Regions from separate parts of the Paenibacillus sp. FSL P2-0121 genome, predicted to be linked through region 2. Evidence: predicted binding sites of a transcription regulator. Region 2 holds the regulator's gene; each other region holds the start of a gene.
The links. Region 2 encodes Rex, which represses fermentation and respiration genes when NADH is low (regulators of the CRP and FNR family bind a similar motif). Its sites were predicted from a motif close to TTGTGAAATATTTCACAA; they were not measured.
Positions count from the first base shown of each region.

Region 1: a site for Rex is predicted at 5,297-5,314, ahead of MKY54_RS12225 (DUF1641 domain-containing protein). Genes of this name have one in related genera too.
Region 3: a site for Rex is predicted at 1,582-1,599, ahead of MKY54_RS20255 (polymer-forming cytoskeletal protein). Genes of this name have one in related genera too.
Region 4: a site for Rex is predicted at 5,129-5,146, ahead of nirB (nitrite reductase large subunit NirB). Genes of this name have one in related genera too.

Region 1 is NZ_CP150245.1:2,806,369-2,812,651, reverse strand. Features, by position in the region: gene MKY54_RS12250 (hypothetical protein) at 1-675, opposite strand, end outside; gene map (type I methionyl aminopeptidase) at 777-1,523, opposite strand; gene MKY54_RS12240 (hypothetical protein) at 1,556-2,602, opposite strand; gene MKY54_RS12235 (SGNH/GDSL hydrolase family protein) at 2,711-3,337, opposite strand; gene MKY54_RS12230 (NAD(P)/FAD-dependent oxidoreductase) at 3,502-4,680, opposite strand; gene MKY54_RS12225 (DUF1641 domain-containing protein) at 4,721-5,164, opposite strand; gene MKY54_RS12220 (DUF2785 domain-containing protein) at 5,365-6,207, opposite strand.
Region 2 is NZ_CP150245.1:4,731,280-4,737,562, reverse strand. Features, by position in the region: gene panD (aspartate 1-decarboxylase) at 1-235, shown strand, start outside; gene MKY54_RS21000 (hypothetical protein) at 347-988, shown strand; gene dinG (ATP-dependent DNA helicase DinG) at 1,115-3,976, shown strand; gene MKY54_RS20990 (redox-sensing transcriptional repressor Rex) at 4,107-4,760, shown strand; gene MKY54_RS20985 (amidohydrolase) at 4,747-6,048, shown strand; gene MKY54_RS20980 (DUF5590 domain-containing protein) at 6,221-6,283, shown strand, end outside.
Region 3 is NZ_CP150245.1:4,556,114-4,562,396, forward strand. Features, by position in the region: gene MKY54_RS20245 (histidine phosphatase family protein) at 1-43, shown strand, start outside; gene MKY54_RS20250 (hypothetical protein) at 106-351, opposite strand; gene MKY54_RS20255 (polymer-forming cytoskeletal protein) at 972-1,523, opposite strand; gene MKY54_RS20260 (LacI family DNA-binding transcriptional regulator) at 2,165-3,076, shown strand; gene MKY54_RS20265 (MFS transporter) at 3,125-4,390, shown strand; gene MKY54_RS20270 (hypothetical protein) at 4,414-5,166, opposite strand; gene MKY54_RS20275 (phosphotransferase) at 5,303-6,283, opposite strand, start outside.
Region 4 is NZ_CP150245.1:5,023,712-5,029,994, forward strand. Features, by position in the region: gene MKY54_RS22325 (glycosyl hydrolase family 65 protein) at 1-63, opposite strand, end outside; gene MKY54_RS22330 (Crp/Fnr family transcriptional regulator) at 486-1,211, shown strand; gene MKY54_RS22335 (formate/nitrite transporter family protein) at 1,391-2,182, opposite strand; gene nirD (nitrite reductase small subunit NirD) at 2,235-2,555, opposite strand; gene nirB (nitrite reductase large subunit NirB) at 2,588-5,011, opposite strand; gene MKY54_RS22350 (hypothetical protein) at 5,243-5,953, opposite strand; gene ric (iron-sulfur cluster repair di-iron protein) at 6,104-6,283, opposite strand, start outside.

The DNA.
Region 1 (6,283 bases), 1.9 Mb from region 2:
GCCTTCTTCAGGCTCATTCGCCACAAATACACTCAAGCTGTATTCAAGTCCCTTAGATAATACACGAAAATGCTCAGCGTCCTCATGTTGCGCTCCCCCACCATCTATACTCTCCATGATTCCGGCAGCCAACTGAAGACAATACAGCGTATTTTCTTTCTTTTTTAAAAGAGGAGGATGTGCTAACGCCGCTACAAAAGCCCGTTGTTCAAGCCTGTTCGCACCTTTCTCCCACATGTCAATCAGCTGCCTGAGCAGGGTGAAATCATCCTCCCCTATACTTTGCAACGCCATAGCAGACGCTTCACGCACCCTCCATCGCGAATCATTCATAGCTGTCTTGATGATGTTTTGAATCACTACTTGCTGCTCTTCTCCAGCGTAACTGTAATAAGCACCCAACGCCCTAACTGCACAAAACGGCAGAAACTCACGGGGATCATTCACCCCAGCTTCAGCTTCAGTAATGTCAGTCCAAGAGACGAGCAGCTCCCAGCCTGTATCTGTTAGATTAGGATGAGCGAATTGTTTAGCAAAATGGTCTGAGAGCTCCAAATTCACTCGTGGTCCTGGGAGTTTACTCTCCTGCATCATCAAATCATTAAGCTGTACCCACAGCTCCTTATCGTTTACCCATTGCTGAAACGGCACTTCAATCATCTTTTGCTCAGCCATCTCTGGTCCCTCCGATAGTTATCTTCAGATTCGAACGATTCCTTGCATCGCGTATGCGGGGCACAACCTATAAATAATAAGGTCTGTTCGCACACTACTCTTTATGCCTTAGTCAGAATAACAGGCTCACCTTTAGTCACGATAATCGTATGTTCAAACTGCGCTACCCGACCGTTATCTACAACACTTAGCGTCCAGCCATCCGATTGCTGCTCCACATAGTCCGCTCCAGTCGAGAGGAAGGGCTCTATCGTAATTACTTGTCCTTCCTTTAGCACCGTGGTCACTCTTGGATTATAGAAGGGTAGAATTTCAAAAGGCTTCTCATGCAGTGATTTGCCAATTCCATGGCTGCACAGATTACGCACCACTCTATAACCGCGTTTGCGAGCTTCAAGTTCCATCATTCTGCCGATCTCGTTAACCTTCATTCCTGCCCGCAGATGATTGATCACACTCATCATGGTTTCCTCTGTACTCCGGCATAAACGCAGAATATCATCGTTATAGGGCGGCAGTTGAAAAGAAACGCCAGCATCCCCATAATACCCATTCAGCTCAGCAGAGACATCAATGTTGATCAAATCGCCAGCATTAATCACTCTCGGACCCGGAATACCATGAGCAACCTCTTCGTTCACACTGATGCAGGTGCTGCCCGGGAAATTATAAGTTATCTTCGGGGCTGAGGATGCTCCGAAGCTTTCCAGAATCTCAGCTCCAATAAGATCTAACTCCGCAGTCGTCATCCCAGGGGTTACTTTCTTTTTCATCTCGGCGATGGTGTGGCCCACCACTTTTCCAATAGCTTTTAACCCTTCTAAATCTTGTACCGTATCACTTGTCATCCAACACACATTCCTCTCACTTCATGAATTAATCATTTGTCCAGCCTCTGAAATGCACTCCCTACCCACTGAAAAGTATCTTCCACTTGTTTGCCTGCTGCGTTATCGTAGTAACTTCTCTTGAAGCTATGCTCATCAACTTTATCCAGTTTTATGGAATACCGCTCAGGACTGCTGATAAACAGCTGATTTTCAGGTTTAATAGGCAGTTCTTCTATCACGTTATTTCTTCTGAGTGTAAAAAGCTTGTAGAAATAACCGTTACTCGTTCCATATTGTCCGATCGTAAAATCGGGATCACCATCTCCATTATAATCCTCAAACTGAAGCTGGAAAAAATCATTAAAGGTCTGGGCAAATTGATCATTTAACGGATAGCTACTCAGTGTTTTTCCATGCTCATCAGTCACTACTAGCCTAAATCGGCCACTCCAGTTTCTTCCCGCTAACGGACTCGGTGTAGTCCAATCTTCGCTATATGTCCCCTCTAGCAGTTGCAGATTTAAAAATCCCGCTCTGCCTGTGACCGGAGACAGTTCATTATGTGATAGGGTTACTGGACCTGTTACCTCGACAGAAGTCTCCACAGGGTCTGCCTGTTCAATGTTCTCCGTATCGATTGTTCCATAAATGAGCTTTCTTAACTGGTCAGAGTTTTTTACAGGAATTGTATAGCCCTGACTGCTGTTCTCTGCTGTAGTAAACATCCCTTCATGTCCAAGTTGATCTCCAAGCGCTATGTAATAATCTTCCGAATAGCCGTCCCCATAAACAAGCTTCATTTCAAATTCCGGACCCCAATCCAGATCATCAGAAAATTTCTTACTCTTGTTCATAGCCTCCGCAAGCGTCTTGATCAAAACAGAATCCTTTAGCGTTAAGCTCTCTGAGTGCAAAGGACGATCCGCTTGTTTCTGATCACTCGTTGCCACGGGTGTCAACGACACGCCTTCGATCCATCTGGCATTGATGAAGCCCAAATCACTTTTACATCCGCTTAACACTACGACCAATAACAAAGGTGCTATCCATATTAACCGCCTAATGCGAATCGCCTCCAATACATAAGCATATTCCAATTATAACAGTGTCTATAAATATATAAAAACGACTTTATGAACACGCGATTAAAAAAAGACTACAACCTGCTTATTAAAGCGTGGTTCTAGTCTTAAAATGGCAATTGATTAGATTACTCCCATCGTTTTGAGCCAAGCATCCGCAATAAGTGCATGACCTGCAGGAGTAGGATGTACTCCATCATATGCCCAGTAAGCCGGTTCTGCTTTTACGGAAGCCGCTGCAAAAAGTCCATCTAGCGGAACCAGCGGCGCCCCATATTCACGTGCCAGCTCGCGGACAATATGAATTTTAGGATCAAGATCCTGACGCCAAGTTCTACGATCTTTCGGTACAGGCAAAACAAAAGGCTCTATAAGCACTAATTTAGCATCTAAAGATTTCTGAGTGCGTTCGATCAGGTCCCGATACGAAGCTTCAAACTGCTCGGGAGTGGTTTCTTCACCAGAATCAAAACGCCGCCAAGTGTCGTTAATTCCAATATAAATGGACACCCAAGTCGGCTTCAAATCCAGACAATCCTGATCCCAACGTCCCTGTAAATCAACAATACGGTTGCCACCAATACCACGGTTAATAAAAGTAAGATTCTTCTCTGGATATAAATACCCCAGACGAGCGGCGACCATCATTGCATAACCTACTCCAAGTGATGAAGCGTCTTCATGATTACGCCCCCAGTCTGTTATGCTGTCCCCTTGAAACAGAATGACATCGTTTTGTTGGAATATCATAAATGAAATCCTCCTCTAACTACCTCTGTTAATATAACCCAATCTATTATATCAAATACAATGAATACAGCCTACTGTGAAACATCAATAATGCAAACATTTCACTAAAAAAACAATAACAAAAACCCCGCTCAGATTTGAGCAGGGTTTAGGGTTAAGCTATATTAGTAAGCTAGGCTGAACAATCCTTTAATGTGGGACAAGTAACGGATATTACTTGCTTCCTTCATCAGAGTTGCAGGCAAGCCCTTTAACGGAGTAGAACTTGCACCAACGATGGCAACACCGTCTTTACGGCCTAAGCTAGCAAGTGTACCAGAGTTGATTGGGCTAAAGCTTTCAAACGATTTATTTTTCAAGAAGGCATACAGATTGTATCCGATCAATTCACCCATTTGCCAAGCGATTTGCGCAGTTGGAGGGTAAGGACGTCCATCTTCTGCAAAGACCACCGCGCTGTCACCAGCAACGAATACATCTTTGTGGGAAGTGGATTGCAAGAATTCATTCACCGTTGCACGACCTCGGTTAACTTCAAGACCCGATTCGCCGATGAGTGGATTTCCTTGTACGCCACCAGTCCATACAAATGTGTTAGCAATAATTTTTTGACCGTCTTTCAAGTCAATCGCATTGCCTTCTACATTCGTAACAGGAAGACCTGTCAGGAATTGAACACCACGTTTCTCCAAGCTTGCTACAGCACGTTCGATTAATGCATCTGGCAATACTGGAAGGATTTTAGGACCTGCTTCAACGAGCATAAGCTTAATTTCTTTAGGATCAACGCCATATTTTTTAGTAAGTGTAGGCAATACATCCGCGATTTCACCAACAAGCTCAACACCTGTTAAGCCGCCGCCACCGATCAGGATGTTTGCATCTGCTTCATTTTTCGATTTCGCATATTCACGAATACGATCTTCAATATGTTGATGAATTTTGTTAGCATCTGCAGCTGATTTCAATACCATACTGTATTGTTCAAGCCCTGGAATGCCAAAATAAGCTGTAGTGCTGCCAAGACCTACAACAAGCGCATCATAAGTAAGTGTCACACCATCAGAAAGAACAATTTGTTTGTTCTCCACAGAAAATGAATTAACCTTCGCGATTTTCAGGTCAATATCTTTCCCTGCGAAAAGCTTAGTTAGAGGCATAGCTACAGCACCCTCTGCAACACTACCTGCTGCAAGACGATGCAATTCTGTAATGATTTGGTGGGTAGGATACTGATTAACTACAGTAATTTTAGCTTCATCTTTTTTGAGATATTTGCGTACGGTTAAGGCGCTTAGTAGACCACCATAACCTGCTCCTAGAATGACAATATGTTTAGACATGATGTTTCCTCCGTCCCTTACGTATAAGATATGAAAATGATTATTTCTGCTTACTGCGTTCTCCAGCAACTTGAAGGTATGCATTTACGAAACGGAAAAGCTTTTGCGCTTGCGGATCTTTCAACAACTTCATAAGACCAAAAAGACCAATAACTTCGTTACTTTCATTCGCACGATCTTTTGCTTCGATCACTGTAGCTGCCATATTCTTCGCGGAATGCACTACAGGTTCAGCAAGTTCTTTAATTGCACTTACCGTATCACTTTTCAAGACATCATCCGCTGCGACAGTTTGCACAAAGTCATAGGACTTTGTAAGCACGCCAACAAGCTCAGTTAATTTTGGCAGCTGTTCCACCAAGACTGTTAATGATTCCTGAACTTCTGGTTTCAAGAGCTGTTCTAGAACATCCATTTGTTCCTTGCTAACAGCTACTTTTGGTGATTCTTGTTCAGGTTGTGTTTGAGTGATTGATTCTGACATATCCAAATCTCCTCTGCAATAAGCTTTGCTGCTTAATAGTAATGAAAAACATAAGAACTTTTAACGCCATATTTCTATTATAGCACTTATCAAGTTATAAATGTCACAAAGTTTTTGAATTTCCATAAAAATTTGTGATTTTTATTACATTATAATAAATTATTTAAATTACTAGTGTTAATTAAAACCGTTTGAGTGAATTAATGTACAAATTCATTCAAATTCTTCTCAGTTTTCAACAAAACATCCACAATGTCCATATTCTTCTCTGTTAGAAGTAACCTGAAATAAAGAGAACGCAGGAAGTTCTTTGTATTTATTCGAGTAACGTACTGGCTGTGGCTTCTAGGCCAACTGCCACATTGCGCCAAGTTGAGAATCCAATCGGTTATAGACTGCTGTGGAAGTAAATGATGATCGATGATTGTAACTATAATAGTAGCAATCCTTTCATCTTCTTCCTCCCTGAATATGTATTGATCGTTATAAAGCATCTTTTGAATAACTGCCAGAACCTCTTCCCGCACCTCGGCATCACTCTCCGAGCATAAAACCAGCTCATCCAAGGCGTCTGCGCCATGGGCTGCTGCGTGTGCCCAGCCTTCTTTTTCCATATAACCTCTTAAGTCCCGTTCTTCCTCATAATAACGAATCAAATCCTGCTTCACCTTTATAAATTCAGAGCTATCCAATATAGCCATTTCCCTATGCCTCTGGAGAATAAGAGCAACAACCAATACAGAAAATGTTCTTGTATACACCGTCAGATCTTCTTTATTCCCAATGTGATAAAAAAGATGCTGCTCGTCAAGAAGTATCCACAGCAGTTCACGAAGCTCCGCATCATTAAACCAACGTTTCTCATTAATCCATTTGTAGAATGTGGAATAAATCAATTCATCACGCAGTACAGGCTCGGGATCTCCTATATGCTCAAGCATCAACTTCACATAATCCTTTATGTCCTCTCCACTTCTAAGCTCGTAGTCATTCTCTTCGATTCTTTGCAAATCTATCATCAATTGTTCTCTACTATTAATCAATTTATCCACCCTTTCATCCACTGTGTTTCTACATATCCTAATATCCTAATTTATGTCCTATTTTTTGACAACAGGG
Region 2 (6,283 bases):
TAATGGTTCGCGACTGGAAACCTATGTAATCCCTGGACCGCGTGGAAGCGGAGTGATCTGTCTTAATGGTGCCGCAGCTCGTCTTGTTCAGCCGGGCGATACAGTAATTATCATTTCCTATGCGATGTTGTCCTCGGAAGAACTGGAGTCACATAAGCCAACGGTGGTATTCGTGGATGAGAATAACAAACCAGTGAAGCTGGCTGATCATGAATTGCATGCTACAATCGCTTAATGTATGGACTTACGCCATGTAATGAATGGCAGGGATGAAAGACCCCGATCTCGCAGAAAATGAAGTCAGGCAAGCTGAACTGATTTCATCTTCAGTAAGGGGGGATCGCCCATGTTTCAACATTTGTTTGCTGAAATGAACAAGGTGCTTCAGGAGATCGTAACAGATTACCCTACAGCGGAGGGTGCCCGCCGGAACGAGCTTTTATGCAATTATAATATGCTGCATAGACTGAGCGATAAAGTGATGGATGAATGGCTCGCTTTTGCTGAGAAGCTTAGTTCCTTTCGCGAAAGTGCTGATTTTACAGCAGAGGTCGAAGAGGAAGTGCCGGAACAGGAAGCACCAGAGCTGTGTATGGATTGCTTTGTAAGAGGTCAGGGGTATTATAAGCTGCTGATGTATGGAAAGTGTATTGATCAGTTTAAAGAAGTTATTGCGCAATACCCGGATAGCTTGGCTGCTCGATTATATTTAGCCATCTCTTATCTGCAGGAAGGTGACGGTGAGGCCGCTTGGAGTCATCTGAACCATATGCTGGGCTTGATACGGGAAACCAAGCTGAAAGCCATGGTTTATAATGCTTTAGGGTGCATACGAGCCTCACAGGAACGTTTCAATGAAGCGCAGGAATTGTTTGATCTTGCTTTGCAGCATGACCCTGCGCTTCCGGAACCAAACGTTAACTTAGAGGTATGCCGCCGTCGTGGAGGGAAGCTGCATTTTGGAAATCAGCTGGTTTCCCTTTTGTAAAAGAATAACGGTTTTGGAAATTTCCATTCAAGCGATGCATCCCCTGAACCAGTGGTGTGCATCGCCTTTTTTCGCAACTTCTGTTATGCTGATTAAGAGTCTCAATTGAAAGGGAATAGAATTATAATGAAATTTGCCGTGCTTGATTTTGAAACAACAGGAACCCAATCCGTGGGTGAAATTATCCAGGTTGGCCTTGCAATTATAGAAGAAGACCGGTCCATCTCCCGGGTATATGGTTCCTATGTCAAGCCCGGAACGCCGATTCCTCCTTTTATAACAGGTCTGACGGGGATTACCGATGATGATGTGAAGGATGCGCCTGAGCTGGATGAGATGATGATGGAGCTTGTTCCGCTCTTGGATGATGTTGTGCTCGTAGGGCATAATGTCGCTTTTGACTTCCATTTTTTACAAAATGCTTTAGATCGTTGTGGTTATTTGCCATTTCAAGGGCGGATTTTGGATACGATTGATTTTCTGAAAATTTGCTTTCCTTCGCTCACATCTTATCAGCTAGGCTCTGTCAGTGCTCATTTTGGAGTGACACATGATCGTCCGCATCAGGCAGATAGTGATGCACTTGCGACTGCTTTAGTGCTGTTGAAATGTCTGGAGGAGCTCTACGAGCTGCCGCTGCTTACGATCCAGAGACTCTGTGAGCTGTTTACCGAAGAGGATAGTGATCTGGGCTGGTACTTTGATGGTCTGCTGCGAGAGCGGGAAGCGGAGACGCTACAGCCCGAAGGTGATCTGACTTTCTATCGTCAATTAGCGCTTGCAGTAGGAGATTGGACGGAGTTAGCGCCACCTAGAGATGAGCATGCTGAGAATCCGCTAGCGAATTTATCTTTTACTGATTATATGGACGAAGTAACCAAACGACTTAAAGACACATTACCGCAGTATGAAAGCCGGGAAGCTCAGGATATTATGATCAATGAGGTGATGACGGCACTTGCCGAAGACAAACACCTACTGATCGAAGCGGGCACAGGAACCGGTAAATCGCTCGGTTATTTGTTGCCTGCCATTTATCAAAGCGTTCGCACCAATGAAAAAGTCATGGTCAGCACTCATACCATTAATCTGCAGGACCAATTGCGCGAGCGGGATATCCCTTTGTTAACGCAGGTAGTTCCTTTTCCGTTTAAAGCTGCTATTTTTAAGGGAAGAGGGCATTATTTGTGTCTGCGTAAGTTTGAGCATAAAATTAATAAAAAGGACTTTATAAGCCCAAGGGAAGATGCGCTTACTGCCGCTCAGATGATTGTATGGCTCACTCAAAGTGAATCAGGGGATGATGAAGAGCTGAATTTAAGCGGCCGGGGCGGTGATTTCTGGGAGACGGTGGCAAGCGATACCGATTCCTGTCTGGGCCGTTCTTGTCCTTGGTTCCGCAAATGTTATTATCATAGGGCCAAGCATGAAGCTGGGATTGCTGATGTGGTTATTACGAACCACTCCAAGCTATTCGCAGATGTTAAGGCTGGGCACCAGCTGCTTCCGGCTTACGAGCATCTTGTCATTGATGAAGCACATCATTTAGAAGATGTGGCTGGTAAACATCTTGGCATGCATATGAAGCATTTCACGGTGGCACACACGTTATCGCGACTGTATAAAGATAGCCGAAACGGACAGCTCCCTGCTCTGCGTCAAATATTACAGTCGTCAGGCAGTGAAGAGGCTTCAGAATGGAGCGGAGTCATCGATCGGATCTACCCGGATCTGCTTACTGTCAAAGAAACCTGGGATGCACTCAGCGACAAGCTGTTCAGCCTATTGCCGGAACGCAGTGATGCAGGGGCAGGAGAAGCGGGACAACTGGTTATGCGGTTGCTTCCCGCCCGTAAGCCGAAGGATTGGGATGAATTGGTTGCGCTAGAGAACACTATGAATCTGACGTTAAGCGACATCATCCGTAAGGGTGATAAAATGCTTAACGAGATGCGTGACCAGGAAAGCCAATCCTCAGCAGACAGCCTTGTTACTGATATTAGCGGTTTATTTAAAGATTTGGCTTCCATACGTGAGCAAGTAAGATTCTTTATGGGGCTGAATGACGATAATGTAGTATATTGGCTGGAGGCAAATGGAAATTACCGTAGCAAATCCCTACAGCTGTATGCCGTCCCTGTGGATGTTAGCAGCCAGCTTAAAGAGTTGTTCTTCGATAAGAAAAAAAGCATCGTGCTTACCTCGGCGACGCTATCTGTAGATAAATCTTTTCAATTTATGATTGATAATCTCGGACTTAACGAAGCTGCAGAAGAGGGACGTCTAATGACCTCACTCCTTCCATCTCCCTTTAAATATCGCGAGCAGGCACTGCTAGTTATACCGCGTGATTTTCCTAGTGTGAAGGGGAGTGTGGGCGATGCTCGATTTGTCGATACACTCGTACAGTCATTATCGGAAGCTGCTAAAACAACACGTGGGCGGATGCTGGTTCTGTTTACTTCTTATAAAATGCTGCGTCAGGTATATGATCCGCTTAAAGAGGCTTTGGCCTCACAAGAGATTACGGTGCTTGGTCAAGGCGTGGAAGGTGGCAGCCGGAGCAAGTTGATCCGCCGCTTTCAGGACAGTGCAGCATCCGTATTGCTGGGGACGAGCAGCTTCTGGGAAGGTGTAGATATTCCAGGTGAAGCACTGACTTGCCTGGCCATCGTGAGACTTCCGTTTCAACCACCGAATCACCCGTTGGCGGAAGCGAAGTCGGAGTTATTGCAGGCCCAGAAGAAGAATCCGTTCATGAAATTATCTGTTCCTCAAGCGGTTATTCGTTTTAAGCAGGGATTCGGAAGATTGGTTCGCACGGCGCAGGATCGTGGAATAGTTATTGTTTATGATACAAGGGTTATTGAATCTCATTACGGGAAGTATTTCCTTTATTCATTGCCTGGTCCCAAAATGGAGCATATGCTTACTGATCAAATGGTCCCTCGCATAGCGGAATGGCTAGAGGATGGCGGCGCTTCTTAAAACGCTCGTCTTCAGTTTAGCTCCTCCTTATCCTTAAGGGCGGTGTGTTACAGTACCGTCCTTAATAAGGAGAGGTAGACGTTTGAATATGGATTTTCACAAGAACATTACTATTTTTAGGAGGAAAAATATGAAATCGGATAAAATATCAGAAGCCGTTGTTCGCAGACTACCTGTGTACTTGCGTTTTTTGAATGATCTCCAGAATCGCGAAATATTAACAGTTTCCTCTCAGGAACTTGGGCAAAAGCTTGATCTTAATCCCGCACAGATTCGTAAGGATTTAGCATATTTTGGTGACTTCGGCAGAAAAGGTATCGGCTATGATGTAACGTATCTTATTGAGAAAATCCGTCATATCCTGAAGCTGGATCAACAGCTTAATGTAGCTTTAGTTGGAGCAGGTAATCTCGGACATGCCTTGTCTAATTACAATGCATATCTCAAAGATACTATGAAAATCACGGCTATATTTGATTCGTACGCTCCTAAGGTTGGACGTAAGATCAACTCCCTTACTGTGCAACCGATGGATGAACTAGGCAGCACAATTCGTGAGCAAGGTATTCGCATTGCCATTATTACCGTACCTGATTCAGAAGCTCAAAATGTAGCAGATATCCTCATTTCTTCTGGGATTGAAGCGATTTTGAACTTTGCCCCTGTGATTCTGAAGACACCACCGAATATCCGGGTGCATGCAGCTGATTTTACAACTGATCTGCAAAGTCTTGCTTATTACTTGCGGGATGGAAAGGAAGAAAGTGAACATGAACAACAATAAAACGATAATTAAGGGCGGGTATTTTCTGACTCCGGGAACGGATGAGCCGGTTCTGAGTGGATATATGACTATTGAAGATGATTTAATCACTTACATAGGAAAAGAAGAGCCTCAGATGGAAGCTGGAGTGCAAGTGGTTGATGGCAGCCGTCTGCTGTTCATGCCTGGACTTGTAAACACACATGGTCATGCGGCGATGTCTTTGCTGCGTGGATATGGAGATGATTTAGCGCTACAAGTGTGGCTTCAGGAGAAGATGTGGCCAATGGAGGAAAAGTTCACCGGTGATGATGTATACTGGGGAACCTCCTTATCTGTATTGGAAATGCTGAAGGGTGGAACTACGACCTTCCTCGATATGTATGATCATATGGACCGAGTAGCCGAGGTAGCTGAGTTATCAGGTATCCGTTCCGTATTGATGCGTGGTGTGATCGGGTTATGTCCAGAGGATATACAGAATCACAAGCTTGCGGAAGCGATTTCTTTTGCCCGTAACTGGCATGGAAAGGCTGACGGTAGAATTACTACTATGATCTCGCCACACGCCCCTTATACTTGCCCTCCTGACTTCCTGGTTAAGTTCGTGCAGGCAGCGCATGATCTGGATTTACCGATGCATACGCATATGTCCGAAACGAAACGTGAAGTGGAACAAAATGTGGCGGATTACGGGTTGCGTCCTGTAGCTCACTTAGAGAAGCTTGGAATGTTCACACGTCCCTCGATAGTTGCACATGGTGTTCATTTAAATGATGAAGAGATTGAGATCTTGGCTCGCCATAATGTGGGTGTATCTCATAATCCGGGCAGTAATTTGAAGCTGGCTAGCGGAGTGGCTCGGGTTACTGATCTTCTAAAAGCTGGTGTGAAGGTGTCTCTTGGCACGGATGGCGCGGCAAGCAACAATAACTTGGATATGTTTGAAGAGATGCGGCTTGCAGCTCTCATTCATAAGGGTGTCAGCGGTGATCCAACGGCTGTTCCAGCTCCAGAGGCTCTGCGTATGGCTACAGAATATGGCGCGCAGTCCATCTTTTTAAATAATGTAGGCAGACTTGCTGTAGGGATGAAAGCAGATTTCATTGCTATTGATATCGATCAGCCGCATTTGCTGCCACACACAGATCTGTTGTCTCATGCAGTTTACTCTGCTAGCGCTAAGGATGTTGAGCATGTGTGGGTGAATGGTAAACAGGTCATCAAGCATGGACAATGCTTAACCCTGGATGAGGAAGCTATCCGGCGTAAAGCGCAAGAAGCCTTCGAAGGTTTATTGAAGCGTTAAGTCTGGAGAATAACGAATAATTAATAGGCTGCGACTTTTTGCTTTTAGCAAAAGTTGCGGCCTTTTGTGCATTTTTAAGACTGGGAAAGCTAGAAAATTATGAAATTTTGGATAAACACGCGGGTGTGTTATATAATCAAAAAAGATATATTACTAGAAAGGGAGCTGTACCTTGAAGAAAAGGAAAAAATGGATCCTCCTGGGGTCAGTTCTGATTCTGCTCCTGGGGTTTGGA
Region 3 (6,283 bases), 180 kb from region 2:
TACAACCATCAATCTGTATGGAGATACTTCACATTATCAATGATTATGGGTCAAAAAATAAAAAGGTAACTCCGATTAACGGGGCTACCTTTATAGGGTTCAACATTAAATATCCACACTTTTGATTATAAAACTGCGGACCTTCATCCATTTGCCTAAAATGAATTCATCAATCGTTTTCGTCTTTGGTCTAACGCAAAAGCGATGTTTTGCCCCTTTATCAAAGCCCACAGCTTCAAAAATTAGGCTATCCCCTATTTGCTCCTTGAAGAACACCTGCTTTAATCCCAACCTATTTAACATTTCAAGCTTTACGCTCTCAATATATGTGCGCGAATACTCCTTAGACATATGTGTTCCTCCTAGTAGTGGTAGTAATATTATAAGTCAATATGAAGAAAATCAACAATAGTTCATATATTCATCCACAAAAAACAACCAGGCAGCGATTCTCCGTTGGAGGTTCACTGCCTGGTGTTTTGGGTCTGCGGTGGTTTGCTTGAGTAGGTTACGAGCTAAGCTTAATCATTCGTAGCTTTCGGTTACCCACTCCGTTGTAACGCACTATCTTGTTGAAATTTGTAAGATAACTGCATTCTATACACTTATTCCATATCCACAAGGGCTAATTCTAACTTTAAGTGTATTCTATACAATTAAAAACTAGAGAAATAGCCTGTAGAGTATTAAATCAAGAAAATAGATGTACTAAATACAGCTATTTTCATTGGCCGAGCATTTTGAGCATACTAGTTGTACAAAATACAGTTAAAACCATCTACTGTACACTTCAATACTCCATTACTTGTTACTTCAAAGCTTCCGTCGGCTCTCATATGGTAACTAGATGGGGAGTAGTCCATTATGAGTTTGCCCATTCATACTGATTCCTTTTTCCTGAACCTATCCGAATAATTCTATCTATTTAGTCCTTCAACTTCTACATCTAACTAATCGAAAACATCACTAACTTATTTAACTTCAGTTGCCCCAGTCACTTTACCTTCAATCCCTGCAGTTGCTTTCACATCTTCGTTTGCGAAGTAAAGATTTCCATCAATAGTCGAGGTTTCATGCAGATTAAATCCGTTCGCTTCTACATAAACATCACCTTTAATGGTTCCGCCTTGAACTCGTAAATTTTCACTTTGTACAGTTAACTTAGGTACAGTGAGTGTGTAATTGGCAGTAACTTTGTGATCAGCGTCTTGGGCATAAAGAGCAATCTTACGGTAGATGTCGCCGTCTGCGGCCCCTTTATCATGGAATTCGCCTTCAACAACAACATCTTGGGCAATCGTCACATCATTTAGAATGGCAATAATCCAATTTCCATCTTTACTTACAGCCTTGGTAAACGCATCTGCTTGATTTACGATTGAAGCTGTAGTAACTGCATCCGTTTGCTCTGTAGTTGGAGCCGTAGTAGCCGCCGAATTAGTCGCATTATTATTATTCGCACCACAACCAGACAAGACTGCAACCGAGACGCCTGCTACTAACATCATTTTAAATAACTTCATTTGAAATCCCCCTTGTTTTTGATTATAAATTAATTATATATTAAAATTTTTAATAAACAGGTGAAAATTTTCACAATATTGTGTCGTTATCTGAAGCGGTTTCACAAAGATCACTCCTTTCCATCCGGAATCGTATCCATAAGTAACACCTCATCTCGCTGCCCGTTTTAGGTTCATGGATCTTAATACTTATTTACCCAAATTTTAAGAAAGGTCACAAAGGTGCTTAATTCCATACAAAAAGGACACTCCCAATAACTGCGGAAGTATCCTCATAATCTTTATTACTATAAATCTTTAGATTAGATATCCTCTTGAAAAAGATATGGAACCATCATACTCTACGCTTACTTTTTTAATGTTAGGTTTATGCAAAACTCCAGCATAAAAATAATACAGCGGAAGGATGACCATTGGGTCAATAAACATTTTTTCAGCTTTTGCATAAAGCTTGTTTCGTATAATTTAGCTTAAGACGATTATCAAGCAGATCTTCCCAGAGTTGAATCTCACGGGCTACATTCTTCCATTTCTAGCTACTTAACAGGGTCATCTGACTGCTCTCTCACCCCCCATTGACGCTTTAGAATCAGAATGTTAATCTTTAGAAAATATCACAAGGATAAGGGAGCTATTTACTGGTGAAAAAGACAACCATGAAGGACATCGCACTTCGTGCCAATGTCTCCGTCGCAACAGTGAGCTATGTTCTGAATCGTGTCGGCAACCAAACCATTCCTGAGAAAACGCGCCAGCAGATTCTTCAGCTTGCCGAGGAACTGCATTACATACCGAATCTGGCAGCACGTTCACTTGCGAATCAGAAAACAGGATTGGTCGGTGTGCTTGTTAACACAGCAGCCCATACCCCACACTGGAAGCTCCATGCCCAGTTCTCATTTATACATGCCTTGGAACAACGGTTAACAAATGCTGGTTACCATACGCTGCTATATTCACTTGATGTTGACCAGCCTTCTTTGGATATTATCGTAGAAAGAAAGCTGGAGGCTGTATTTCTGATCGATGTGCGCGAGGAAGCCTTTTATTCGATCTCCAAGCATTTTGTAGAAGGAATTCCTTTGATTCTGATCGACAGCATGATAGAAGATAAACTCTTTAAGCAAGTCTTTTTCAACTATCGAGCAGCTCTGCAAAAGGTAAAACCACAGGACCTTTCACAGGTATGTTTAATTATGGAGAGCTTCAATAACTCTTTCCTCACCCGCTTTATTCAGGACAGTCTTCCATTACCTGAAGAAGCGATATTCACCGTTGTCAATTTGGAGGAATTAAATACATTCTTACAGGAGGGGGGCTATAAAGAGGCCATTGTCATTAATGAGTTTATTGGAAGTTACGTTGAAAAAAACGGGAGGTTCGAACAACTCTCTGTTCTTTGCACCTGCAATTGTCCGGAAATATTAGGCGATGACGTTCATAAATTCATTTTCACAGGGGATAAAGCGGCTACTGCATTTGAACTCATGGACAAATTATTGCATCATTCTGACTACTCCGCACAAGAAAATAATTGTTATTTTGTAGAATAATTTTTTTGGCTATTCACTTAAGCGTTTAAGTTGAAAGGAGCATAACTTATGCCTGGTCCTGTATTAGTGAAACAAGTTCCCTCTGCTGTTCAAGCTCATCCCTCTCTTTGGGGAAATCGGAGATTCCTGCTGCTACTCAGTTCGTACTCCATTTCCTTGTTCGGTAACACTTTTCATAGTATTGCTTTAAGTTTATGGGTACTGCAAACGACCGGCAGCGCCAAAATGATTGCCATCATCACGATAATCAATTTATTGCTTAGTTCTTTGCTCGGATCGATAGGGGGAACTTTTGCGGATAGGGTCAATCGTCGAACCCTCATGCTGATCACAGATCTGATAAGTTGCGGACTCGTAGTGACGCTAGCTTTAGCCATTTCCCTGCCCTCTACTTCGTTCATTATCGTCGCCATACTGACGGGTCTTACGACCATTTCAGCTTTATTCCAGTCCCCGGCATACCAAGCTTCTATCACTACTGTTGTTGGTAAAGAACATCTACAAAAAGCGGTAGGACTGTTGAACTTGTCTGAAAACATCTGCCGGACTATTGGTTATTCCGCCGGTGGGATTTTCGTAGCGAGTTTTGGAGCAGCCGACGCTATTTTATTTGATGGAGCTACATTCTTCCTCTCCTTTCTGCTCGTGTTAGCGGTCCGTTCCCTTCCTTTGCCAACTCAATTAAATAACGTGCCCAAGAAAGAACGGAAATTCACACAGGATTTGATCGATGGAATTCACTATATTTGGAGGTACCCTTTTGCACGCGCCGTTATGATTATGCTTCCTACCTTAACCTTATTTTTTGTCCCCTCCCTGATGTTGACCCAGGTTATGGCTGTCAACGTGTGGGATTCCACTCCCTTTCAGTTTGGACTTATTGAAGCCTGTATTCCACTTGGTTATATGATCGGATCCGGTCTGATCTTGCTGCTCGGCTCCAAATTGAAAAACAGAGGTTTCCTTATTATGACTGGACTGCTATGTCTCGGTCCCCTGTACCTCCTGTTATCATTCGTCACTTCCGCTGCGATTGCCATTCCTATCATTCTTGTGATTGGCTTCATGTTCTCATTCTCCACGTTGCTGATTAATACAATCCTTAGGCTGGAAGTTTCAGAAGACATCCAGGGTAGGGTGTTTGGTGTATTAGGTTCTATCATGAGTGTAGCCCCAACCATTGGTCTTACTGCTGTCTCGTTCTTGTCTGATCTCTTCAGCCCTGGTCCTGTCATGGGTTCAATCGGAGTCTTACTGCTGCTGTTTGCCTTATCAACTATCACTAAATTAAAGGTAATTCGAAACTACAAGTAATTTCAGAACGTATCCTGTGTTCTTTATCGCCCTCTTTTTCTAATAACACTTCTAAAATGAAGCTCAAACAGTAAAAGAACAATCAGAAAAATCAATAACAGGAGACCCGCTATACCAGTTAGAAACGGAAATAGGAGTGGGAAGAAAATACTAGGGTAGGCCTTAGTAACATCTGAATAATAGCCCATACCCATAAGGGAGGTACCGGAGAACTCGATTAGCCTGACGCCTAAATGATTGTTGCTTCTTTGCGCATAGCTGAGAACCTCTTCGTCTACTTCTCCGTCTTGGGCAATCGTAATGATTTTCCATTTTCTTGTTTCCATGGGTTGACTATCATCGGTCAGTCTTTGGACTATACTTATTTGTTTCTCACCAGTCTTTCGGTCCTTTACTGTGAGAATATCTATCCACGAAAAATACCGGCTGCCTCTGTCCCGATTGGATAGCCATATTTCATCAGGGGTGGAGATTTTTTGATCATTTAATAAGAACTGAACTTTGACAATATCACCAGGCGGGACCTTCTCCTCTTCATCCCATGGGGTCAAATCTGCTTTCCTGCCTGTTTTTTCTTCCCTGATTTTAATATTCTTATCATCAACCGTTATCTCTTGTACGTTTATTGGGTTATATTCTTTTTCAGCATGCTTTATCTCATAACGCTGATTAATTTGATCAGAGATTATGTACTCACGTATATAGTTGAACAATGGGTTAAAAGAAATCGCCAGCAAAAATAGCGAGACGCCAGATATAACTATAAACTTCTTCATAAGTCCTCCTTTTTAACGTACAGTCAGTTTAAACTTTTGGCGTGAACCCCCTTCCGATCCATCGGAACACACTCATCCATTTATATCTTCCATCGTAGCGTTAATAACATTCATAAATAAGTTCTCCTTTAATAGATTAGGCACTACCTTCCTCTAAATCTCCCAACCATAATAAACATTGTGGAATAAAATCAGCGTAGTCGTGTAATGCATTAATCGTACGGATTACCTCACGAGTACCCAGCTCCCGTTCTGCATCATCTGAGCTCTCCAGTCCTAGCGAACGTCTGATATTGTAAGCTAACCATTCTAATTTTCCCAAAAAGCCATAGTTGAGCACAACCTGCCAATCCGCATAAATCTCTCCGCCATGCTCCAGATAGCTGTTAATCAAATTTGAGAATGCCTTTTTGCTTAAATCTCCCGATTCAGAACCTGACCAATATAAAGCTACATCTATCAGCTCTAACGTAGGATGAATAGGTCCTGCTGCTTCCCAATCGATTATTATTGGAACTTTCTGCTCATCCCACAAGACATTTTTGGGGTCTAAATCCCGATGGCTGATAACATAATGATTCGTCAATAGACTCGCTGAAGAATGAATCAATGACTCCCAATTCTCTATCTTATGCAGGTGATCTGCTAGCAAGCTTGACCATTCTGCACCCTGCTGCTCTCCTTTGAGAGCAAGCTCCTTCCAATTTTCAACTGCAGCATTAGACGCTTTAAGCGTTTCAAAGTGATGATCATCCGTTCCCTGTGAGAAATCGATGATGTGGAGCTGCGCAAGAATTGCCCCAATCTTTTTACAACAATCTAAATCTATTTCATCTAAAGGTAATGCCTTCCCCTGAACCCATGGAAACAATAAATAAAATTGCCCTTCAACCTCATGCATACTACTGCCATTAGATACGATTGCCGGAACAGCATGGATTCCCTTTTGATAAGCCAGATTCGCAACCATTTCAGAAAAAATATAATTGGACATTGCTGTATCTCGTTGCATAATTTGAGGATTTAAGGCCTTTACTGCGTATTGCGCTTTATCCGTTTGCAGGCGATACATTCTGTGCAAAAGTCCACCTGTTATCGGTTCAGGTTCATTCATCAA
Region 4 (6,283 bases), 290 kb from region 2:
AAAGCCCTCTTCAATAATTGCCCACGGATCAACCTTAAGATATTTGTCTGCTACTTTTGCCATATATGATTTCTCCTTCTCCTGATTTTTGCTCCAATTTCAGGATATCGCTGCATAGCAGTAGAGCCAATGTCCGACCGTAATGAAGATGTGTGCATTTATACGGAGTTGAGATAAAACTAATTTCTTGAACATGAATTTCAACTGTGTTATATGTTACAATCTAACGGGGACGCAAAAAAACAGCGATTAACCCAGTATTTGAGAATAATGGATAGCCGCTGTTCATATATCATAAACGTGAGATCACTTACTCTTTTTTAGTTAAAAAGAATATTACATCGAACACTTTAGAAGTGAAATTTATCACAATGTTGAAAATTCGACACTTTTAAACGATTTTTTATAACCAATTCGAGGGATTTTCAAGGTATAATTAATTTAAAATTTACTGAAAAACTGAGGGAATAAAGGGGATGTCGATTATGCTAAAAGAACATTACAATGTTATCGAAGCCCACGGAAATACAAACTGTTTCTCCGAACAGAATTTCAACAGACTTCTAGTTACAATGAAAGAGCGCATAGTTCCAGAGGGTTCACATCTATTCTGGGAAGGCGACTACTCGGATAAATTGTTTTATATCAAACGTGGACGTGTGAAACTAACTAAATCTACTGATGAAGGTAAAGAACTCATTCTTTATATGTATCAAGCTGGTGATATGGTAGGTCAAGCAGATCCTTTCTTCAGCACTAAGCATAGCTTTACAGCCGAAGTGATTGAAGAAAGTGAAGTTGGCGTCATCGAACAAAAGGATCTAGAAATTCTCATCTGCCAACATTGTGACTTTGCTATCGACTTTATGAAATGGATGGGTATTCATCACCGTCTCACCCAAACTAAATTCCGTGATCTAATGATGTACGGCAAACCAGGTGCACTCTGCTCCACGCTCATTCGTCTTGGCAACACCTACGGTGAGAAGAGCAGCGATGGTGAGAATATCCTTATCAACAAAAAAATTACGCATACAGATTTGTCCAACATGATCGGTGCCACTCGTGAAAGTGTTAACCGGATGCTGAGCGACCTGCGTAAAAAAGATGCTGTTGAGTATGAGAACGGTATGATTGTCATCAAGGACCTTGGCATGCTGCAAGAAATTTGCCACTGCGAATTGTGTCCGAACGAAATCTGCCGGATCTAATTCCGTTATAATATACCCTCTATTCACCTCAATGAAACATACATGACCCAATTATTCTGCATAATATAAAATAGAGTGGTCCAAGGCGCCTAATGCAGGTGTCTTTTTTTTATATTCAAAAAAAAAAGAGCTAAACCCAAGATCGGTTCAGCTCTAATATAGTTAATTAAAAATGGATCTTAACGGTTGTTGCGAGCACCACGCACTGGTGAGATCACCCAATAGGCCATACCGACGAATACGCCTCCACCAATGATATTCCCCAAAGTTACAGGGATCATATTATGCAGCCATCCAGCTATCGTAATGGTTTCCGGATGATTTGGAAGCAACACAGCAACACTAAGCAGAGTCATATTAGCCACACTATGCTCATATCCGCTTGCGATAAAGGCAAACAGACACCACCAGATTAAGATTAGCTTAGCAGATTCACTTTTAGCGCGTGAGGACATCCATAGCGCTAAACAGACCAGCCAGTTACATAGGATCCCACGAAAAAACAGCTCAGAGAACGGGAGACTCATTTTTTTAGCAGCGGCTGTAAAAATCAAATGCTCCGGCGGCGCAGCACTGAACAACCCAGTCCCACGAATTAAAAGTGCTAAAATCACTGCACCTACCACATTCCCGATGAATACAAGAATCCAGTTCTTAACGGTATCCCAGATACTGGTTCTGCCTGCCAGTGTACTTACAGTAAAAAACATATTATTCCCGGTAAACAGCTCTGAGCCTGCAAATACTACAAGCGTCAGGGCGATGCCGAAGGATGTGCCCATAATAAGCGGTTGGAAAGGAGATTTGGCAGCCGCTAGCGGTGCTCCTAGGGAGAAAATAAGGATAATCCCAATGCCTACATAAGCACCTGCCAATAGGGCTGCTAGAAAATATCTTGGCATGCTTTCATTCATTTTGTCCCGCTTACTGACTGCCGTCTCTACGATGCTCTCCACACTTTGCGTAAACATAATACTCCACCCCACCGTTTTCTATTAAATCTATTACTACACTCTTCGGTGTCTACACGCTCACTGTAACTTTCTCTCCGTCCAGTGTGACTGGATAAGTCACCACACTACCTTGGTCTGGTGCCTGCACCTCACCCGTGCGCAGATCGATTTTCCAATCGTACAGTGGATCGTACAGATAGTGACCTGACACGATCCCTTCAGCAAGCGGTCCCCCCTTAGGATGAGGACTGCGATTCTCTACTGCATAGATGGCTCCGTCAGAGGCACGGAACACAGCCAGTTCAATATTTCCAGCAATCACTACGCGGCCAATTTGCAGCAGGAAATCCTGTACTGATCCTATTGCATACGTTTGTGTGGTCTTATTCATTGGTCTCTCCCCTTCTGTGTGTGTTATATCCGCTAGACTCTTGTTTCTTCAAAAAGCGCAGTACGAGTGCTGCTGTCATTGAGCATTTTTTTCCAAGGATCCGTAACCTGAGTCAGAGCAAAGTCAATCCGTGCGGCCAGCTCTTTGCGGTTATCTTCATTATTCAAAATGACCATTTGAATCTGCTCAAGTCCCATACGCTCAACCCACTCGGAGGTTCTCTCCAAATAATTGCCGGTCTCACGGTAATATTGCATCACAGCGGAGCACACTTCGATCAACTCTTCATCGGTCTTTATTTTGCAGAAGGAGTCAGCGATCCGTGGCTTGATCCCACCGTTTCCGCCGATAAACACTTCCCAACCGCCATCATTACCGACGATGCCAATATCCTTCGTACAGGATTCCGCACAGTTACGCGGGCAGCCGTTGACAGCTATTTTAAACTTGGCAGGAAAATCAAGACGTTCATACTTACGTTCTATGAGCGCGCCCATTCCCAGCGAATCCTGTGTGCCGAAACGGCAGAACTGTGAACCCACACAAGTCTTAACGGTACGTAGCGACTTGGCATAACCATAACCTGATGGCATATCGAGCTCTTCCCATACTTTCGGCAGATCCTCTTTTTTCACCCCGATTAGATCCAGGCGTTGCCCACCCGTCACCTTCACAACTTTTACATCATATTTAAGGGAGACATCGGCGATTTTCTTCAAATCCTCCGGTGTCGTTACCCCGCCGTACATGCGTGGAATAACGGTATAGGTTCCGTCTTTCTGAATATTGGCTCCCATACGTTCATTAACAAAGCGTGATTCCTTCTCGTCTTGATGTGTATCCGGATTTATCATCCCCAGATAATAGTTAATCGCCGGACGGCATTTAGAGCAGCCTTCCTCTTGTTTCCAACCCAGTACATGCATAACCTCTTTAGTAGTACTAAGACCTTTAGCTGTAATCTCAGCAACAATCTCATCCCGGCTAAGCGTTGTGCAGCTACAAATTCCTTGCTTGGCAGACTGCTCAAAACTATCACCCAGGACAAATTGTAAAATTTGTTCTACAACCGGTTTACAACCTCCGCAAGAGCGCGTCGCTCCTGTACATGCTTTTATTTCGTCCACAGTAGTAAAACCATTTTCTATGACCGCATCCACAATCGCTTTTTTCGTAACCCCGTTACAGCCACAAACGATTTCTTCGTCCGCCATCGCTTCTACGGATGTGCTCTTTTTGGCTCCATTTCCGCAGCAGCCCGTACCCATAACCTCTGTATAAATTTCATCGGTCATTACAGCGCCTTGTTTTACTAACTTTTGCAGGTTAGCCGACTCTGTCACATCCCCGAACAGGACTGCACCAACAATGACATTGTCTTTGAGCAGAATTTTCTTATAGGTTCGCTTCCATTCATCTTTGCTTGAGATTACAGCATGTTCAGGAGAATCCATAAACTCACCTGCAGAAAATACATCCACTCCGGAAATTTTTAATTTGGTGGAGACAACAGAACCTTCATATGGGTTTGTATCGCTTCCGCAGAGATGTTTAGCTAGAACCATCCCCTGCTCGAATAGCGGAGCTACTAATCCGTAACAAACTCCGCGATGTTCGGCACATTCGCCAATGGAATATACATTTTGCATAGAGGTCTGCAGATAATCGTCCACTACAATCCCACGATTAACAGCAATTCCGCTTTCTTTTGCCACAGTTATATTCGGTTTGATGCCTACAGCCATAACTACAAAATCAGCCGCAAGTGAAGTGCCATCACTAAATTGTAATCCACTTACTCTCTGTTCCCCGGTCAATTCTACTGTTTGTTTGCCCATGGCAAATTTCACGCCTTGACGCTCTAGCTCAGCTTGCAACATAGAGGAGGCATTACGATCCAGCTGGCGCTCCATTAGATCTTCCATCAGATGCACTACAGTAACGTCCATGCCAAGGTTCACAAGACCCTTTGCCGCTTCCAAACCAAGTAAGCCCCCGCCGATTACCGCCGCTTTGTTGTATTGTTTAGCCGCAGCCAGCATCGCATCACAATCTGCAATATCCCGGAAACCCACTACGCCTTCCTTATCACAACCAGGTACAGGTAAAATAAATGAATTCGAACCCGTTGCAATAATCACTTTATCGTAAGAAACAGCCATACCGTTATCCGCAATTACTTGCTTAGAATGCTCGTCAATTCGTGTAACTGTTGTTGCTGTATGCAAGGTAATGTTGTTATCTTCATACCAATTCCAGTCGTTTAGGATGATATCATTGATGGTTTTGCTGCCTTCGAGAACATAAGACAACATGATCCGATTATAATTGGGATGAGGTTCGCTTCCAAAGACCGTAATGTCATAAGCTCCACCTAGCTTCAATATCTGCTCTAGCGTACCTATGCCTGCCATACCGTTGCCTATTAATACTAATTTTTCTCTCTTCGCTGCCATGGTTAGGTGCCTCCTCATTCTTATCCGTTCTTGTTGAACTTTGCTTCAACTTCTCTTCTACATAATGGAATTATACATTTCAAAATTTAAGAGAGATTGTGATTACAGTCACATTAAATGTGAATGTTTTCACATAAAAGTAAGGCAACTTTATTAGGTTATAACTTCCAATAAAAAAAGCCAGATCACGGGTTCTGAGCAACCGTTGATCTGGCATTTATGTACTTTTTTTTAACGTATAGCCAATAAAATCTCCAATTCATCCTGCACTCTAAGCTTCATGTCCATTCCATTCTCAAGCAGCTGCTTCCCATTCACCTTCATCTTCCAAACTTCATTGCTAAGAGGAGTATAATCACCAATGGATAACACCTTTTTGTTGTCTTCGGTCAACTGCACCACACTGCTGTTCTTCAACAAACCTCTCACTGTTAAATCTTCAGTAAATCCCATAACATATGAATGATTCAAATTCACTTGCTCACTTCCACCATTCACGGTCAACAACACAATTTGAAGGGGTTCCTCTTGTTCCTTAGACATCGCCGTAATTACTAATTTTGATTCATGCCCGACTGTTCGACCCCAATCCTCAGGTCCAATGGTCTCCCCATCCATTTGCAGCTCCCAATTCATTCCTGGACCGAGTGAAATATTATTTACCGTTAGAATGCTTGTGTTATCCTCAGAAAAGGTGGCCCTCCCACTACCTTTCAGTAGGTCAAAGATCGTTATCCCTTTTCTGTAGCTCTCGCTAAGCTGCTTGTCCAAAGGGTTGGTAAGCAAGTCATTTCCCGCAACGATAAGCGAAAGCGTAGGCCCGTCTGATCCTGCTAAGCCATTATTCCCTTCATTATTAATGTCAGCAAGAGTGGAACACCCACCTATTATGAATACGATGACTAATCCTAGTAACAACCTCCACATATATTTCGTGGGCATAGTGACACCGCCTTGTCCCGCCTAATGACCACACAGCGTCTCAGGCTTGTAGTAAGTTATGCATACTGTCTATTTAAGAATAACGTAAATAAGCTTTGTTCTCAAATATAAAAAAAGTCCCCTAAGGGACTCTTTGAAAACTCATTTTTTTTACTGGAATCTAGGGAACAATATATTATTCTCCAGATGAACATGTTCGAAAGTCATGCTCTCCAGCTCCTCTAGCCGGGCATAAGTCAAACGATAGGTTGTACATGCATGAGCCGGTGGGGTGAAATCATCTGTTATTTTGCGTATTTGTCTCAATAGTTCTCCTGCTGTGTCATGTTC